4 regions of the Variovorax frigidus genome follow, and region 1 is predicted to be linked to each of the others. Evidence: predicted binding sites of a transcription regulator. Region 1 holds the regulator's gene; each other region holds the start of a gene.
What was found. The regulator LexA, encoded in region 1, represses DNA repair genes until DNA is damaged. The targets are predictions, from matches to a motif close to ACTGTATNNNNATACAGT.
Positions count from the first base shown of each region.

Region 2: a site for LexA is predicted at 2,728-2,745, ahead of imuA (translesion DNA synthesis-associated protein ImuA). Genes of this name have one in related genera too.
Region 3: a site for LexA is predicted at 2,187-2,204, ahead of ACSFBC_RS19470 (C4-dicarboxylate TRAP transporter substrate-binding protein). Genes of this name have one in related genera too.
Region 4: a site for LexA is predicted at 2,362-2,379, ahead of ACSFBC_RS05070 (PA0069 family radical SAM protein). Genes of this name have one in related genera too.

Region 1 covers NZ_JBPJZF010000001.1:197,788-202,300, forward strand. The annotation lists gene ACSFBC_RS00875 (D-2-hydroxyacid dehydrogenase family protein) at 1-357, opposite strand, end outside; gene ACSFBC_RS00880 (hypothetical protein) at 486-848, opposite strand; gene lexA (transcriptional repressor LexA) at 966-1,640, opposite strand; gene ACSFBC_RS00890 (asparaginase) at 1,713-2,705, shown strand; gene adk (adenylate kinase) at 2,725-3,381, opposite strand; gene kdsB (3-deoxy-manno-octulosonate cytidylyltransferase) at 3,506-4,264, opposite strand; gene ACSFBC_RS00905 (Trm112 family protein) at 4,323-4,505, opposite strand; gene lpxK (tetraacyldisaccharide 4'-kinase) at 4,486-4,513, opposite strand, start outside.
Region 2 covers NZ_JBPJZF010000004.1:16,603-21,115, reverse strand. The annotation lists gene ACSFBC_RS12525 (acyltransferase family protein) at 317-1,432, shown strand; gene ACSFBC_RS12520 (MBL fold metallo-hydrolase) at 1,464-2,561, opposite strand; gene imuA (translesion DNA synthesis-associated protein ImuA) at 2,762-3,553, shown strand; gene ACSFBC_RS12510 (DNA polymerase Y subunit UmuC family protein) at 3,522-4,513, shown strand, end outside.
Region 3 covers NZ_JBPJZF010000006.1:294,913-299,425, reverse strand. The annotation lists gene ACSFBC_RS19485 (IclR family transcriptional regulator) at 1-408, opposite strand, end outside; gene ACSFBC_RS19480 (MaoC family dehydratase) at 421-873, opposite strand; gene ACSFBC_RS19475 (CaiB/BaiF CoA transferase family protein) at 870-2,087, opposite strand; gene ACSFBC_RS19470 (C4-dicarboxylate TRAP transporter substrate-binding protein) at 2,248-3,252, shown strand; gene ACSFBC_RS19465 (TRAP transporter small permease) at 3,289-3,837, shown strand; gene ACSFBC_RS19460 (TRAP transporter large permease) at 3,834-4,513, shown strand, end outside.
Region 4 covers NZ_JBPJZF010000001.1:1,078,019-1,082,531, reverse strand. The annotation lists gene glgB (1,4-alpha-glucan branching protein GlgB) at 1-1,034, opposite strand, end outside; gene ACSFBC_RS05075 (DUF3829 domain-containing protein) at 1,250-2,227, opposite strand; gene ACSFBC_RS05070 (PA0069 family radical SAM protein) at 2,387-3,475, shown strand; gene ACSFBC_RS05065 (DUF1272 domain-containing protein) at 3,525-3,791, opposite strand; gene ACSFBC_RS05060 (ABC transporter substrate-binding protein) at 3,906-4,513, opposite strand, start outside.

The DNA.
Region 1 (4,513 bases):
CCGGCGCATCGCAGCCATGATCAGGGCCCAGGTCAGTTCGGCCGGCGCCAGCGGCGAGCCGCTGCCCTCGGCCACGGCCACACCCTGCTCGGTGCACGCGCCGATGTCGATGTGGTTGCCGATGCGGCCGGTCTGCGAGATCAGCTTGAGCTTGGGCAGCTTCTCGACCAGTTGTCTGGAGATCTGGGTGCGCTCGCGGATCAGCACGATCACGTCGGCGTCCTTGAGCCGCACCGACAGCTGGCCGACGCCTCGGACCGTGTTGGTATAGACCTTCGCCGCGTAGGCATCGAGTTTGGCCGCGCATTGCAGTTTGCGCACCGCATCCTGGTAGTCGTCGAGGATCACAATGTTCATGGCGTGCCATTGTGCCTCGCGTCACCCGAAAGCATGCGCATGCCACGGCAACCGTGGCCCGTAACGGGATGCACGGAGGTGCGACGGCGCGCGTCGAGAGCCCTCGCCGGGCCCTGGTACCGACGGACTCAGTGCAGCGCGTGCGGCTTGTGCATGGTCTCTGCAGCCTCGAGCGCGGCGAGGCGGTCGAGTTCGGCGCAGACGTCGGCCAGGCGGCCCGAGATCACCACGCGACCGGCGCGGCGCCCCGGCTGCTGTGCATCGACCGTGCGCACCACGCGCAGGGGGCGGGTGACGCGCGCCGTGCCCACGGCAGCGTGGGGCGCATCGATGTTCTTGGCGGTGCAGGACGGGCGCACCGCCACGTAGCGCAGGTCCGAGTGAAGGTCGATGCCGCCGCTGCGGCGTGCACGTTGCGTGGGCATCCAGCGGCTGGCCAGCGATTGCAGCGGCGAGAGCAGATCCACGAAAGTGAGCAAAACGATTCCCATGCGAACTCCAGAAGTCAGAGGTTGAACACAGGCAGGATTGCTTCGATCCGGCTGCGACAGGGTGATGGCCTCATGCCATACGCCCGCCACCTGGCGCAGCCGTTGATTTGAAAAGGTCTACATCAGCATCGTGTTGCGGATGAGCCCCACGGCCAGGCCTTCGATCTCGAAGGGCTCGCCGGGCTGGACCACGATGGTGGGGTAGTCGGGGTTTTCCGCATGCAGCTCGATCACCAGCTTGTTGCGCTTGAGCCGCTTCACCGTGACCTCGTCGCCGAGGCGGGCCACCACGATCTGGCCGTTGCGCGCCTCCTTGGTGGACTGCACGGCCAACAGGTCGCCGTCCATGATGCCGGCGTCGCGCATCGACATGCCGCGCACCTTGAGCAGGTAATCGGGCTGGTGCTGGAACAGCGTGTTCTCGACGTAGTAGGTCTGGTCGACATGTTCCTGCGCCAGGATCGGCGAGCCGGCCGCGACGCGGCCGACGAGCGGCAGGGCCAGTTGGGCCATGCCCGGCAGGGACAGGGAGAACTGGTTGTCGCGCGATTGGTTGAGCGAACGGAGCGCATCGCCCTTGAGCCGAATGCCGCGCGAGGTGCCGCTGAGCAATTCGATCGCGCCCTTGCGCGCCAGCGCCTGCAGATGTTCCTCGGCCGCGTTGGCCGACTTGAAGCCGAGTTCGGCCGCGATTTCGGCACGCGTCGGCGGCGCCCCGGTCCGGGCGATGGTGCTGCGGATCAGGTCCAGAATCTGCTGCTGACGGGCGGTAAGCTTGACGGCGAACGGCATGGTGAATCTCCTTGGTACTGTCTGTATATCCAGTGCCTGTATTTTTAAACAGTTTTCCGGACTTTGCAAGCCATGGTGACAAAAAGTGAATCGATCCCTTGCGTGGTGGTGCTGGGAACCGGCGGCACGATCGCCGGCCAGGCCGCGTCCGCAGGCGACAACCTGGGCTATGTGGCGGGCCAGATCGGGGTCGAGGCTCTGGTGCAGCCATTGGCGTTGCCCGCCGGGCTGACGCTGCGGAGCGAACAGGTCGCGCAACTCGACAGCAAGGACATGGATTTCGCGGTCTGGCAGGCGTTGGCGGCGCGCTGCAGCCACTGGCTCGCACGCGACGATGTGGCCGGCGTCGTGATCACGCACGGCACCGACACGCTCGAGGAAACGGCCTTCTTCCTGCAGTCGGTGCTGGCGCCCACCAAGCCGGTGGTGCTGACCTGCGCCATGCGCCCGGCCACCGCACTGGCGCCCGACGGTCCTCAGAACCTGCGCGACGCGATCGCGGTGGCCGCGACGCCGGGCGCACACGGGGTGATGGCCGCCTGTGCCGGCACGGTGCACGGCGCTGTCGACGTGCGGAAGGTGCACACCTACCGGCTCGATGCCTTCGCTTCGGGCGATGCCGGCCCGCTGGGCTATGTGGAGGAGGGCGCTGTGCGATGGCTTCGCGCTACGGCGGAGGGCCGAGCCGATGCGGCCGCGCGGCTGGCGCGGGTGGTGAACACGGATGTCGCGGGCTGGCCGCGCGTCGAGATCCTCACGAGTCACGCCGGCGCTGGCGGCCGCCTCGTCGAAGCCTTGCTGCAGGAACGCCGTTCAGGCGCCGCGGATGCGGTGCAGGGCCTGGTGCTGGCAGCCACGGGCAATGGCTCGCTGCATCACGCCCTGGAGACGGCAGCCGTGAAGGCGCAGGACGAGGGCGTGGCGGTGGTGCGCGCCACGCGTTGCAGCGAGGGCCGGATTCTCGCCACGCCGCACGCGGCGCTGCGCGATGCGGGTGCGCTCACGCCGGTGAAGGCGCGCATCGCGTTGATGCTGGAACTGCTGCTGGCGGCGCCAGGGGCCTGACGCCGACCTCGGCGATCGATCAGTTGCCGAGCGCAGCCAGCGCGCGCTGGGTGATTTCGTCGACCGTGCCGACGCCGCTGATGGCGCGGTACTTGGGGGCGAGCGCCGGTTCGGCTTTGGCCCAGGCGGCGTAGTAGTCGACCAGCGGCCGGGTCTGCTGGCTGTAGACGTCGAGCCGCTTGCGCACGGTCTCTTCCTTGTCGTCTTCGCGCTGGATCAGCTCTTCGCCGGTCGCGTCGTCCTTGCCTTCCACCTGGGGCGGGTTGAACTTGACGTGGTAGGTCCGGCCCGAGGCGGGGTGGGAACGGCGGCCGCTCATGCGCTCGATGATGTCGCTGAAAGGCACGTCGATCTCGAGCACGTAGTCGAGCTTGACGTCGGCGGCACGCATCGCGTCGGCCTGCGGCAGGGTGCGCGGGAAGCCGTCGAACAGGAAACCGCTGGCGCAATCGGGCAGCGCGATGCGCTCCTTCACCAGGTTGATGATCAGGTCGTCGCTGACCAGCGCGCCCGAATCCATCACGGCCTTGGCCTGCAGGCCCAGCGGCGTGCCGGCCTTCACGGCGGCGCGCAGCATGTCGCCGGTGGAGATTTGCGGAATGTTGTATTTGCGGCAGATGAAAGCGGCTTGCGTGCCTTTACCTGCGCCGGGGGCGCCCAACAAAATCAGTCTCATGGTGTCCTCGGACGGTTCTTAGATTTCTGTCACGCCGTGCATGCCAATGCGGCCCTGTGCAAGACGGAGTTGCGTCGAGGATAGCACGCGTTTTTCGTGACGAAATGCGGTGCGGCAGAGGGACTCAGCGTGCGGTGAACAGGGCGCGAACCCGCGCCAGATCCTCCGGCGTGTCGATCCCCGGGCCCGGGTTGTCCGCGCTGACGTGCACGGCGATGCGAAAGCCATGCCACAGCGCGCGCAGCTGCTCCAGCGCCTCGGTGCTTTCGACCGGCGCTGGCGTCAGTGTCGGGAAGCGCCGGATGAAGCCGGCACGGTAGCCGTAGATGCCGATGTGGCGCAGCGGCGCGGGATCGCTCGGCACGGCCTGCGCGGCGCCATCGCGCCAGCAGGGAATGGGCGCGCGGCTGAAATAGAGCGCGTGACCGCGTGCATCGAGCACCACCTTCACCACGTTGGGATTGGCGAACTCCTCGGCGCTGCCGATCGGGTGGGCCGCGGTGCTCATCACGGCCTCGTCCTGCGCCGCCAGCACCTGGGCGACGGCATCGATCAGGGCGGGGTCGATCAGCGGTTCGTCGCCCTGCACGTTGACCACGATCGCGTCGTCGGCCAGCGCGAGCTGGGTGCAGGCTTCGGCCAGCCGGTCGCTCCCGCTCGGATGGTCGGTGCGCGTGAGCAGCGCTTCGACGCCGTGCGCGGTGCAGGCCTCGACGATGCGGCGGTCGTCCGCCGCCACCACCACACGCGATGCGCCCGAGGCGCGCGCCCGTTGCGCGACGCGCACCACCATCGGCAGGCCGCCGATGTCGGCCAGGGGCTTGTCGGGCAGGCGTGTGGAGGCGAGCCGCGCCGGGATCAGGACGGTGAAGGGGACGTGCATGGTGACGACAGGAAAAGTGCGAAGACCGGAGGAGCGCGCCGCAGTACCGCGGCGACCTTCAGAGGCCGAGTTCTTCGTCGGAAAGCGTGCGGGCTTCGTTTTCGAGCAGCACGGGAATGCCGTCGCGCACCGGATAGGCCAGGCGCGCGCTGCGCGAGACCAGTTCGCGCTTGTCGGCATCCCATTGCAGCGGCCCCTTGGTCACGGGGCAAACGAGCAGTTCAAGAAGCTTGGTGTCCATCGAGCGAT
Region 2 (4,513 bases), on a different contig from region 1:
ACCTTATTTTTCACATTCTCGAAGCAGTCGTGCAAGGCTGGAAATGTCTGTTGCGACGGCCTTTGGCACTCTGCATGCATCGTGGCGCCCGTACCGTGGCGCTGATGCGAAGGAAGGATCCTGGTCTCTCTCCGCACCTCCGTGCGAGAAACCTTTCCTCTGTTCGAGGTCGACCAGTTTTCCGAAATCTCAATCCTTTGGGACGCGCATTCGCTGCGCGGCGAGAAATGGCGATCGCAAGAAGATCCTGTGAGCGCCCCGGGTGGCAGTTGCTCGCACGATCACCAGAAAACAGCATTCAGCGTGAAGGCGATAAATGAGATTTAAAGAGCTGGATGGCCTCCGGGGCATCGCGGTGCTGGCTGTCATGGCGCAGCATTACCTGTCCTGGCTGCCGGCAACCGGCGCGCGGCACGGATGGCTTGGCGTGGATCTCTTCTTTGTATTGTCCGGTTTCCTGATCACCAGCATCCTGATAAGGATGCGGGGCCAGGATAATTATTTCCTGGTTTTCTATGGGCGGCGAGCGCTGAGAATATTCCCCGTCTATTTTCTGATGCTCGCTATTTACCTGGCCGTTTCCATTCTTTCGGGTAAGCCTGGAACGCTCGCGCTGTGGGGACAGTACGCATTTTTTTATACCAGCCTTTTCGTGGGTCAGCCCCCTGAGCTGAAGTTCGCCGTCATCGCGCCGGTCCATTTGGGACTCGCGGTGCTGTGGTCCCTTTCGGTAGAGGAGCTGTACTACAGCTTCTGGGCCCCCATCGTGCGCTACGCGACGCCAAGGGTATTCGCCTTGATCCTGCTGGCGATGATCGTCGCCGCGCCGCTCTTTCGGTTTTGGCTGCATACGCCGGACTATCCGGAGTTCTACACCTTCTACTGTCGAATGGATGCCTTGGCGTATGGCTCGGTCGTGGCATTGCTGATGCACGCCCGGCAACAGGACATTGACAAGTGGAAGCGTTTCGATCGGACCTTCGATGCGCTTGCAATCGTCGTGGCGGTGGCGGCCCTGGCACTTTGGATCCCGCTGAAAGGCGCCCCGTCCAACCGGATGATCGCCACGGTCGGTCTCGTGTTGGCCGATGTCGGGTTGGCATTGCTGGTGTTTTCGGTGTTGCGAAAATCCGGCCAATCATCGTGGTGGTTGAGCGCGCTCCGCATCCAATGGCTGCGGTCCGTGGGCATGGTGAGTTTCAGCCTGTACCTGATCCACTACCCGGTGTTGTATATCGCGACCCGGTGGGTCGGCGCATGGGAATTGTCACGGCGCAGTGAAGCGGTGGTCCAGACATTGGTCGCCGCGGTGCTGAGCTTCTGCATTGCTTACGCCTTGTGGTACGCCATGGAATCCAGGATCCTGAATTGGAAGGATCGGCACGTGCCTTCGAATCCCGCGGAGCCTGTCTTCATTTCCGCTCGGCGTTGAGCCGCGAGCGTCCGGGGCCTGTCGACTGCGCTTAACGCAGGTTCTTCCACCACAGCACGTTGGTGCGCGGTTTTCCCAGCGTCAGCACCTCGCCGATCTCGGGCGTGGCCAGCGCGATGCCGCTCTGCTGCGCGAGGGTGGCGGCGCGGTCGAGCGGGTCGCGCCAGGTGTGGAAGGCCAGGTCGAAGGTGCTGTTGTGCACCAGGTAGAGCAGCTTGCCGCGCAGGTCGCGAAAGGCCTGCACCGTCTGCTCGGGCGTCATGTGCACCGCCGGCCAGTAGTTGTCGTAGGCGCCGTTTTCCATCAGCGCGAGGTCGAAGCCGCCGAAGCGTTCACCGATCTGTGCGAAGCCCGGGAAATAGCCCGAGTCGCCGCTGTAGAAGATGCGCTCGCCGCCGCTCTCGATCACCCACGAGGCCCAGAGCGTGCTGTCGCGGTCCCAGAGCGTGCGCCCCGAGAAATGCTGCGAGGGCGTGGCGGTGATCTGCACCGCGCCATGGCGGCTCGCCTGCCACCAGTCGAACTCCTCGATGCGCTCGCGCCCCACGCCTGCATCGCGCAGCCGGGCGCCCACGCCCAGCGGCACGAAGTAGCGCTGCACGCGCTCGCGCAATGCATCGATGGCGGCCAGGTCGAGGTGGTCGTAGTGGTCGTGGGAGAGGATCAGCCCCTCGATCGGCGGCAGGTCGGCCAACGTGAGCGGCGGCGCATGAAAGCGCTTGGGCCCGAACCACTGGACCGGCGAGGCGCGCTCGCTGAACACCGGGTCGATCAGCCAGTACTTGCCGTGCAGCTTGAGCAGATGCGACGAATGGCCCAGGCGCACCACGTGGTTGGCCGCGGGGTCGAGCGCATCGAGCGCGGCACGGTCGAGCCGGCGCACCGGGATCGGGTCGACCGGCACGGTGCCTTCCTTGGTCGCGGTGATGAAGCGCGACCAGATCTTCCAGCCGCTTTCCGAGGGCAAGGCCTGCGGATTGGGCATGTTGCGGAAGCGGCATTCGCCGCCGCTCTGGGGCGATGCGGCATGGCGCGGATCGCATTCGTTCCCGGTGGCGCAGCCGGTCGCGAGCAGGCCCAGGACGGCAGTGAAGAAGCAGGCGGCCAGACGCCGAGGCAGGAAATGCATGGAAAGGGCGCGTGATGCGCAGAAAGAAAGAGAACGCCGTTGCGGCAACGCGCGCGAGCTTAGCGCCGCGCGCCTGACCTGACGAAGTGCGGGGCGAAAGGTCAATCCGGTGGCCTCGACCCGCCCGCGGATCCTGATAGCCACAAAACATGGCGCCCGACGAAATACTGTATAAAAATACAGTTAACTGTTGATTCACCATGGGCCTGCCTTCCATCTCCTCGTCCTTCGTTTCCGCCCGGCACAACGTCTGGCGCGGCGACGAGCTGGGCGTGGCCGACCTGCCGGTGCTGGGCACGGGCCATGCGGCGCTCGATGCCGAACTGCCCGGTGGCGGCTGGCCCGTGGGCGCCATGACCGAGTTGCTGCAGGCCCGGCCCGAGGCGCATGTGTGGTCGCTGCTGCTGCCCGCGCTGGCGCGCGCGGTGACGCAGCGGGGCGGACCGGTCATGCTGATCGGCGCGCCCTACGAGCCTTTCGGGCCGGCGCTGGCGGCGGGCGGCTTGCCGAGTGCGGCGCTGATGTGGGTTCGGGGCCAGACCTCGGCCGAGTGCACCTGGGCCTGCGAGCAGGCGCTGCGCTGTGCCGACGTGGCCGCCGTGCTGGCCTGGCTGCCGCAGGCGCGCGCCAGCGAACTGCGCCGGCTGCAGCTCGCGGCCGCCCAGCACGAAGGCCTGCTGTTCGTGATGCGGCCCGAGTCCGTGGCGCCATCGGCCTCGCCGGCGCGGTTGCGGCTGCAGCTGGTGTCGGCGGAAGACGGGCGAATGGACGTGCACCTGCTCAAGCGCCGCGGCCCGCCGCTCGCGCAGCCCTTGAGTCTGCCGGCACGCAGCACGCGCATGACGGCCTTGCTGGCCGCCAGCCAGCGCCGCCGTCAGGGGGCGGTGGCGCCCCTTCCCGCAACGCAAGGCGCGACCGTGGTCCGTCTCGACCTGCGCCGCCGCAGAGAGGAGGGCGCCCATGCAGTGGATCGCCTTGCGCTGGTGGGCTGAGGCCAAGGAGGCGGCTCAAGACGCCGCACCGACCCCGGCCGCCTTGCCGATGTCCCTCGAAACCCTGGGCTGGTGGGCGCTGCAGTTCACACCGCGCGTGGCCTGGCTCGACGAGGCGCTGGTGCTCGAGGTTTCGGCCTGCGAGCGGCTCTGGGGCGGGCAGCAGCCTTTGATGCGCCTCATGACCACCTGGAACCCCGTGCCCGACAGCCGACTGCAGAAAGTGCAGGGCGCCAACGCGCTGGTCGCGCTGGCCCGGTTGCGGTTGTTCGCGCTGGGCCAGCAGCCGCCGGCCGACATCCCGGCCGCCTTGCCGCTGCACACGCTCACGGTCGCCCGCCCGCACCTCGACGTGCTGGCGCGCATGGGCTGCCGCACCTGGGGCGACGTGGCGGCGCTGCCGCGCGGCGGGCTGTCTCGGCGCTTCGGCGCGGCACTGCGCGAGGCGCTCGATTGCGCCTGGGGCCTGCACCCCGAGCGTCACACCTGGCTCACGCTGCCCGACGTGTTCGAGCAGAAACTCGAGCTGCCCGCGCTGGCCGAGAACGCACACGAACTCATGTGGTCGGCCAACCGGCTGCTGGCGGCGCTGCAGATCTGGCTGCGCGCGCGACAGCGCGGCGCACTGGCGCTCGAACTCGAATGGACGCTGGACCTCAAGCGCTACGACGGCGTCGACCTGCCGCCGTACCAGAACATCACGGTGCGCACGGCCGAACCCACCCAGGACATGGCGCACCTGCGCCGCCTGATGAGCGAGCGGCTGGCGCTCACCAAGCTGGCCGCGCCCGCGAGCTGGCTGCGCCTGCGTTCGCTCGACACCCAGCCCTGGGCCGGCGCCAGCACCAGCTTCCTGCCCGAGGACAACCGCAAGGGCGACAAGCTGCACGAGATGGTCGAGCGGCTCAGCGCACGGCTCGGTCCACGGGCGGTGCAGGTGCCCGTACCGCAGGCCGACCA
Region 3 (4,513 bases), on a different contig from region 1:
CGGCGCGTCGACCTGCGTCAGCACCAGCAGCTGGTCGCGGTGCAGCACGCTCAGGTGGCAGGACTCGCGGATGTTGTCGACCAGTTCACGCATCGGCGCGGTGGCCGCGCGCAGCAACTGTTCGTGCGGCGAGTGGGTGCGGCTCAGTTCGAACAGCTTGAGCGTGAGCACGTAGCCGCCGTTGTCCTCGCGCCGCAGGTAGCCGCGTGCCTCCAGTGCGCTCAGCATGCGGAACAGTTCGCTGGGTTCGCGGCCCAGCGCGCGCGCGAGCTGCGCCTGCGTCATCGGCACCGCCTGCGCCGACAGCAGCTCGAGCACGTCGAGCGCTTTCTCGACCGCCGGCACCGCGTACTTGGGGCGGCGTTCGGCGTCGGTGTCGTCGGTCTCGGGGGCGGCGGTGTTCTTCATGGGCCGATCAGTTTAGCCCTGTGCCGCACGCCTTTCGACGATGTGCAGGTGCTCGCAGACCAGCACCGTTTCCTGCCGCTGGTTGGTGACGGTCACGGTCTCGACCACGATGCCGTGGCTGCTGCGCTTGGGGTGGTCGCGCTTGTCGGTGATCGCTACTTTCGAGTAGATCGTGTCGCCGATGAACACCGGCTTCACGAAGCGCAGGCGGTCGTAGCCATAGGACATGGCGCGCGGGTTGATCACCGTGGCCGTCAGGCCGATGCCCACGCTGAAGACCAGCGTGCCGTGCGCGATGCGCTGGCCGAAGTCCTGCGTGGCGCACCAGGCGGCGTCCATGTGGTGGGGGAAGAAGTCGCCGGTCTGGCCGGCGTGCAGCACGATGTCGGCTTCGGTGATGGTGCGGCCGGTGGTGGTGCGCGTGGCGCCCGGCACGTAGTCTTCGAAGAATTGCTCGTGGGTCATGGTGCGAAAGAAGAAGAGGAGGAGGGTGAGGAAGGCAGGCCGTATTCGCGTGCGACGGCTTCGGTGTCGGCGCCCAGGCGCGGCGCGCCCTGGTCGCTGTAGATCCGCCGGCCGTCGATGCGGATCGGGCAGCGCGTGGTCTGCATCGTGGCGCCGCTCGCGCTGCGGATGGTCTGCGTCATGCCCAGCGCGGCGAAGGCCGGGTGCGCGGTGAGTTGCGGCCAGCGCAGCACGTCGGCGCTCCACACGCCGGCCGGCTCGAGGATCGCGAGCCAGTGCGCGCTGTCCTGCGCCAGCAGGTCCTGCTGCAGCTGCTGCTTGAGCGCGTCGCGGTTCCTGAACCAGCCGCTGCGGTCGGCGGCCAGCGCGGCCAGCGCCTGGCTGCCGATCAGGGCGGCGAGCCTGTCCATCGGCGTCATCGCGACCGCCATGAAGCCGTCGCGCGTGCGGTAGATGCCGTAGGGCGCGGCGCCGTGCACGCTCGCATGGTTCTCGGCGGTGCGCGCGGGCTGCGTGCCGTCGCCGTTGAGGAAGGCGGTGAAGGGCTCGAACTGCAGGTCGAGGGCCGACTCGAGCAGGCTCACGTCGACGCGTCCGCCGCGCCCGGTCACGCCGCGCCGCAGCAGCGCCGCGAGGATGCCCTGCACCAGGTGCGCGCCGGTGATCACGTCGATCATCGAGACGCCGGCCGGCACCGGCGGGCCGCTGCCGTCGGCCTGCGCGTCGCCGCCCAGCCAGGCCAGGCCCGAGAGCGATTGCACCAGCAGGTCCTGCCCGGGCTTGTCGCGCCACGGGCCCTCGTCGCCGTAGCCGGTGACGGCCGCGTAGACGATGCGCGGGTTGAGCGCCAGCACACTGGCCGCATCGAGGCCGATGCGCTCCATCACGCCGGGGCGGAAGTTATGGATCATCACGTCGGCGCGTTCGATCAGCGCCTTCACGCGCGCCAGGTCGGCCGGCGCCTTCAGGTCGGCCGCGAAGCTGCGCTTGCGCCGGTTGATGGTGTGGAACAGCGCGCTGTCGCCCTCGAAGGTCTGGTCGGCCAGCACCAGGCCGCGGCACAGGTCGCCGCCGTCGGGGCGCTCGACCTTGACCACGTCGGCGCCCAGATCGGCGAGACGCAGCGCACACGAAGGGCCGGCCAGGAACTGGCTGAAATCCAGCACGCGCAGGCCCGCCAGCGGCAGATCTTCCAGAGTCGATGAATCAGACATGAGCAAACGATAGGTTCATATGAGTTGGCATACGGCTGCCTTGTCGCGGAAAACCCTAATCGACAACACATCCATCTGCCATCATCATTTCATACATGAACTGATAGTTTATATAGGAATTACACCAATGCGCCCCGAGCGCGCTCCCCTGGAGACAACCATGACCTCCCGCCGCACCGTCGTTTCGACCCTGTCCACCCTCGCCGCCGGTCTGGCGCTGGCCCTCGGCGCCGTCGCGCCCGCGGCCGCGCAGAACTACAGCCTGCGCTTCTCCACCTCGCAGGTGAACCCCAACGAGCCGGTCGTGAAGGTGATGCATTCCTTCGCCGACCGCGTGAAGGAGCGCTCGGGCGGGCGCATCACGCTGAACATCTTCACGGGCGACCAGCTGGGCCCGCAGAAGAAGGTCAACGAGATGATCAAGGGCGGTGCCCGCGTGTTGAGCGTGACCGACTACGGCCAGCTGAGCCAGTTCGTGCCCGACCTCGGCATCCTCGCCGGCCCCTACCTCTACGGCAGCCAGGACGAGGCCCGGAAGCTGTTCGCCTCCGACGTGTTCAAGGAAATGTCGGGCCGCCTCGAGCAGCAGGGCATGAAGCTGATCGTGGCCGACGGCCTGTTCGGCGTGCGCCACGTACTCGGCAGCAAGCCGGTGCGCACGCCCGCCGACATGGCCGGCATGACGCTGCGCGTGCCGCCGTCGCCGATCATGCTCGAGACCTTCACCGCCTTCGGCGGCCGGCCCACCGCATTGCCATGGGGCGAGGTCTACAACGCGCTGCAGACCAACGTGGTCGATGCGGCCGAGGCCAACTACGGCTCGCTGGTCGGCTCCAAGCTCTACGAAGTGCGCAAGGTGCTGTCGACCACGGCCCACCAGACGATGTACGTGGCCATGGTCACCAGCACCGACTTCTTCAAGAGCCTGCCGCCCGACCTGCAGACCGTGCTGCTCGAAGAAGGCAAAAAGGCCGGCGCCGAACTGACGCAGCTCACGCTCGCCTCCGACGCGGCGTACGCCGACGAGATGAAGAAGGCCGGCGTGCAGTTCGTCACCGACGTCGACCGCAAGGCCTTCGCCGAGAAGGCCAAGGTCGCCTACGCCAAGGTGCCCGGCCTCACGCCCGGCATGTACGACAAGGTACGCGCCGCGATGACGCGCTGAACGCCCGCTTCGGTCGACACCCACACTTCAAGATCCATGACTGAACCGGTCGTTCCCGCCGCCCCGCCAGCGGCGCTTTCCCCTGCGTCGGTCTCGCCCGGGCCCCTGCTGAGCCTGCGCCGCGCGGACGAGGCCATCGGCGTGCTCTGCGCCTGCGTCATCGTGCTGTCCATCACCTGGGGCGTGATCACGCGCTACCTGTTCCCGCAGCCGGCCTCGTGGACCTTCGAGGTCGCGGTCATCGCCTTCGGCTGGCTGGTGTTCTTCGGCGCCGCGGCCTGCATCCGCTGGCGCATGCATGCCGACGTCGACGCGCTGGTCGCGATGTTCCCGCCCGCCCTGCGCCGCGGCATCTTCATCTTCAACTGGTGGCTGCTGGCCGCGCTGTTCGCCACGCTGGCGGCCATGTTCGTCTGGCAGGCCGTCATCGCGCACTCGATCCGCGTGGTGGTGATCGACATCCCGCGCTCGGTGGTCTACGGCCCGATGGCCTTCGCGTCGCTGCTCATGCTGGTGCAGCACATCCTCCTCAAGCCCTGGGCCACCGGCTGGAAATGGCAACCGTCGTCGGAGATGTCGCTGTGAGTTCGTTCCATCTCTGGCTTCCGGCCATCCTGATGCTGGTGCTGCTGGCCCTGCAGACGCCCATCACCTGGGCCATGGCCATCGCCGCGCTGGGCTTCTTCGCGCTCAACATCGGCGAAATGCCGCTGGCCAATTTCGCGCAGCAGATGGCCGAAGGCACCGAGTCGGTGTCGCTGCTCGCGCTGCCGCTGTTCGTGCTGGCCGGCTGCATCATGAATGCCTCGGGCATCACGCGGCGGCTGCTCAACCTGGCCGAAGTGCTGGTCGGTCACATGACCGGCGCGCTGGCGCAGATGTGCACCGTGCTCGCCACGCTGCTCGGCGGCCTGACCGCCTCGGCCAACGCCGACGCCGCGATGCTGGCCAAGACCATCGGCACCCAGATGGTCGCGCGCGGCTACAGCGCGCCCTTCGCGGCGGTGATCACCTCGTCCGCGGCCATCATCACCGCGCTGATCCCACCCTCGATCGGGCTGATCATCTACGGCTTCCTGGCCGAGGCCTCGATCGGCCGGCTGTTCGCGGCCGGCATCGTGCCCGGCCTGCTGCTGGCCGTGGCGCTGATGTTCACCACCCACGTGCTGGCCATCAAGCGCAAGTACAAGCCGCAGCGCGCCACGCGCGCCAATGCGAAGGAGCTGGGCCAGGCGCTGATCGACGGGCTGTGGGCGCTGTC
Region 4 (4,513 bases), 880 kb from region 1:
CGGTTCAGGTCGCGCAGGAAGTCGACCGCCTCGAGGTTCTCGCGACCACCGTCCTTGTTCGGAATCCATTCGCCGGGCTGGCGCGCGTAGTCGAGATAGAGCATCGAGGCCACGGCGTCGACGCGCAGGCCGTCGAGGTGGTAGCGCTCGAGCCAGAACAGTGCCGACGAGATCAGGAAACTGCGCACCTCGTTGCGGCCGTAATTGAAGATGCTCGAGTTCCACTCGGGGTGGAAACCCTGGCGCGGGTCCTCGTGCTCGAACAGGTGCGTGCCGTCGAACACCGACAGGCCGTGCGCATCGGTCGGGAAGTGCGAGGGCACCCAGTCGAGCAGCACACCGATGCCGCGGCTGTGCAGGTGGTCGACGAAAGCCATGAAGTCCTGCGGCGTGCCGTAGCGCGCCGTGGGTGCGAAATAGCCGGTGGTCTGGTAGCCCCACGAGCCGTAGAAGGGATGCTCGGTCACCGGCATCAGTTCGACGTGCGTGAAGCCCATGTCGACCACGTAGGCCGCCAGGCGCTCGGCGAGCTCGCGCCAGCCCAGCATCTCGCCGCCCTGGCGTTGCCAGGAGCCGGGATGCAGTTCGTAGACCGACATTGGTGCATCGAGCGCGTTCTTCGGGCCGCGCCGCTGCATCCAGTCGGCGTCGTTCCATTCGTAGTCGTCGAGCGACCAGACGCGTGAACCGGTGGCCGGTGGATGCTCGGCATAGAAGCCGAAGGGGTCGGCCTTGTCGACCGAATGGCCGTCCTGCGCGAAGACACGGTACTTGTAGACCGCGCCGCGCGTCGCATCGGGCGAGAAGCCCTCCCAGATGCCGCTGGCGTCGGAACGCGGCTCGAGCCGCAGGGCGGTGTCGTTCCAGCCGTTCCAGTCGGCCACCACGGAGACGGCGCGGGCGTTGGGCGCCCAGACCGCGAAGGTCGCGCCGCCCTCGGGCTGCATCTGGCAACCCATGGCGCGATGCATCCCTGCATGCGTGCCTTCACGGAAAAGCCAGACGTCCTGATCGCTCAGGCGTGGGGATGGGATGTGCACGGGTGGATTCCTCCTGCGCAGGCGGGTCCGGCGAATTCCGGCGGCGCCCTTGCGACAGTGTTCATTGAACCGTATGCCCGACCATGAATGGGCCGCCGAGCGCCCTTTGCCTTGTCGGACAGGAGCTATTTGCACCTTTCATGCCACGGCCGAGGTGCAGGCAGGAACCCGCCGCGCCCCCGGCGGCGCAGACGGGCGAAGGGGCGGACTCAGCCGCGCAGGCGATTGGCGCTGGACACCGCGTCGTTGTACTTCTTGACCATGTCGTTGAAGGCCTTGGCGGTCTTGGCCTGCTTCATCGTGCGGTAGGTGCCGATGAAGGAAACCAGCGACGAGCCGGTGCTCTCGTGGGCCGAATCCGGACGCGGCTCCTTGTCCTTGGCGGCAGCGTAGAGCTCGCGCTGTTCGGCCAGGGTCTTGTCGAGCGAGGCCACGATCGCATCGGCGGCCTGGTATTTGGCCGGGTCGCGGATGTCGGCTTCGCTGTCGAAGAGCGACACCACTTCCTCGGCCTGCTGCAGGCCCAGCTTGGTGTTGTAGCCGAGCACGTCGCCCGAGGCCTTCAGCTTGGCCAGCATGGCAACGCTGCGCTTCTTTTCTTCGGCACCCAGCACGGTGCTGAAGCTCTTCATGCTGGCCGTGCTCCTGTCGAAGGCGGCGCGCACGTCCGCATCCTGCGCCTTGCCCTTGGCGAGGTCGTCTTCCTGGTAGGCCTTGGAACTGTAGTAGACCTCCAGCGACTTGAGCTGGGTCACGAGCGTGCCGAGTTCCTTGATCAGCGCGTCGGCGCTCTGGTCGAGCGTGTCCAGTTCGGACGCGGGCAAGGCGCGCGCCTTCTTCAGCTGCTCCAGCGCCAGGTCGACCCAGCCCGCGCTGATCGAGAGGTTCTCGGTGGCCTTGCGCTTGGGAATGTTGAGCTTGAGGTAGCGCTCGTGGGTCTCGGGCAGGCCGAAGGTGCCGATCAGCTTGTTGTAGCCCTGCGTGTAGCCATTGAGTTTGGCGCTGGTCGCCTGCCCGACGTCCACGTTGCTGGCGGCCGATTTGACCTTGTCCCCGACGGCCGAGGCCGCCGCGCTCACGCTCGATGCAGCATCGCCGGCCTTGCCGCAAGCAGTGAGGGTCAGGACGGCGCAGGCGGTGGCGGCGACGATCCAGAGGTGCTTGCGGGTGGTGCTAGTCGGTTTCATTCTTGTATGTCCAAAGAGGTAGGAATAAGGCTTGGTAACTTAATGCATCTGCGGGCCCGGCATTGCAGGACAGGACCGCAGATGTAAAGCAAAGTCACACATGGGGACTTTACCGTCGGCCAATCAAGGATGATACTGTATGAAAATACAGTATTTTTCATGTCCGACACCTTCATCCCCCTGCATGCCCTCAAGGGCCGCGGCGCGGCCACTCGCCTGGCCCACCGCTTCGAGCGCGACGTGCGCGAGGCCAGCGACGACGGCTGGGGCTCGCTCGACGAGACGGCCGCCGAAGCGCTGCTGCCGCTGCAGACCGAGGTGCGTTTCGAAGACGCGAAGTCGGTGCTCAGCGAGAACGATTCGCCCGACATCCCCTTCGACCGCTCGCTCAACCCCTACCGCGGCTGCGAGCACGGCTGCATCTACTGCTTCGCGCGGCCCACCCACAGCTATCTCAATCTCTCGCCCGGCCTGGACTTCGAGACCAAGCTGATCGCCAAGCGCAACATCGCCGAGGTGCTGCGCACCGAGCTGGGGCGCAAAGGCTACCGTCCCAGCCAGATCGCGATCGGCACCGCGACCGACTGCTATCAGCCGATCGAGCGCGAGCTGCGGCTGACCCGCGCGGTGATCGAGGTGCTGCAGGAAACCCGCCATCCCTTCGGCCTGGTCACCAAGTCCAGCGCGGTCGAGCAGGACCTCGACCTGATCGCGCCGATGGCGGCCCAGCACCTGGCCGCGGTCTACGTCACCATCACCACGCTCGACGCCGCCCTGGCGCGCAAGCTCGAGCCGCGCGCCGCGGCGCCGCACCGGCGGCTGCGCACCATCCGCACGCTGGCCGAGGCGGGCGTGCCGGTGGGGGTGAGCGTGGCGCCGCAGATCCCGTTCATCACCGACGACATGGAGAAGGTGCTCGAGGCCGCCTGGGAGGCGGGCGCGCGCTGCGCCTTCTACACCGTGGTGCGGCTGCCCTGGGAAGTGGCGCCGCTGTTCAAGCAGTGGCTCGAACTGCACTACCCGGACCGCGCGGCGCGCGTGATGGCGCGCATCCACGAGATGCGCGGCGGCAAGGACTACGACGCCGACTTCGCCACCCGCATGAAGGGCAGCGGTCTGTGGGCCGACCTGATCCGCCAGCGTTTCGAGAAGGCCACCCATCGCATCGGCTTCAACCGCCAGCGCATCCCGCTGGACCTCGGCGCCTTCAGGCCGCCGGGTGCGGCGGGGCAGGGCAGCCTGTTCTGAAGCGCCTCGGAACGCGCAGAGGCTCGGATCGCAACGATGCGATCGACGTTCACACCATCGGCATCGGTGGTTGCGCCGCTACGCAACCCGCGGGCTTCAACACGCGCTCGGTCGAGGCCGGCGACTTCGCCAGCTTGTCCGTCGGCCGGCGCGGGCGGCGGATCAGTTCGCCGCCGCAGTTGGGGCAGGTGCCGGCGAGGTGGCGTTCCGCGCAATCGCTGCAGAAGGTGCACTCGAAGGAGCAGATCCGGGCGTCCGCCGACTCGGCGGGCAGGTCGCGGTCGCAGCATTCGCAACCTGGGCGCATCTGGAGCATGGAAAACCTCGGCAAAGCTGTGTCGCCGAAGCTTAAACGAGACGGCGCGGCGCCTGGAGTGGACGGTGCCTGCGGCTCGGCTGCAGGGGGCGGCGGGAACGCCGCCGCGGCGTCTCAGCTCGCCTTCCAGCGTGCGCAGCGCGATTCGGCCTTGGTCGTCCATGGCACCTCGCCCTTGATCGATTCGACGACCTTGTAGTAGTCCCAGGGCTCCTTCGACTCGGCGGGGGTCTTCACCTGCAGCAGGTGCATGTCGTGCACCATCAGGCCGTCGCCGCGCAGCCATCCGCCCTTGACGAACATGTCGTCGAACTTGGCCTTGCGCAGTTGTGCCATGACCTTGTCGGCGTCGTCGGTGCCCGCGGTCGTCACGGTCTTCAGGTACTGCAGCGTGGCCGAGTAGTTGCCGGCCTGGAAGGAGGACGGCATGCGCTTCTGCTTGTCGAAGAAGCGCCGTGCCCACTCCCTCGATTCCGCGCTCTGGTTCCAGTACCAGCTGTCGGTGAGGTACATGTTCTGCGCGGTCTTCAGGCCTAGTGCATGCACGTCGTTGATCGTGATGATCATGCCGGCGAGCTTCATGTTCCTGCCGATGCCGAACTCCGCGGCGGACTTCAGCGCGTTGACCGTGTCGCCGCCCGCATTGGCCAACGCCAGCACCTGGGCCTTGGAGCTCTGCGCCTGCAGCATGAAGGAGGAGAAATCGCTCGCGCCCAGCGGAT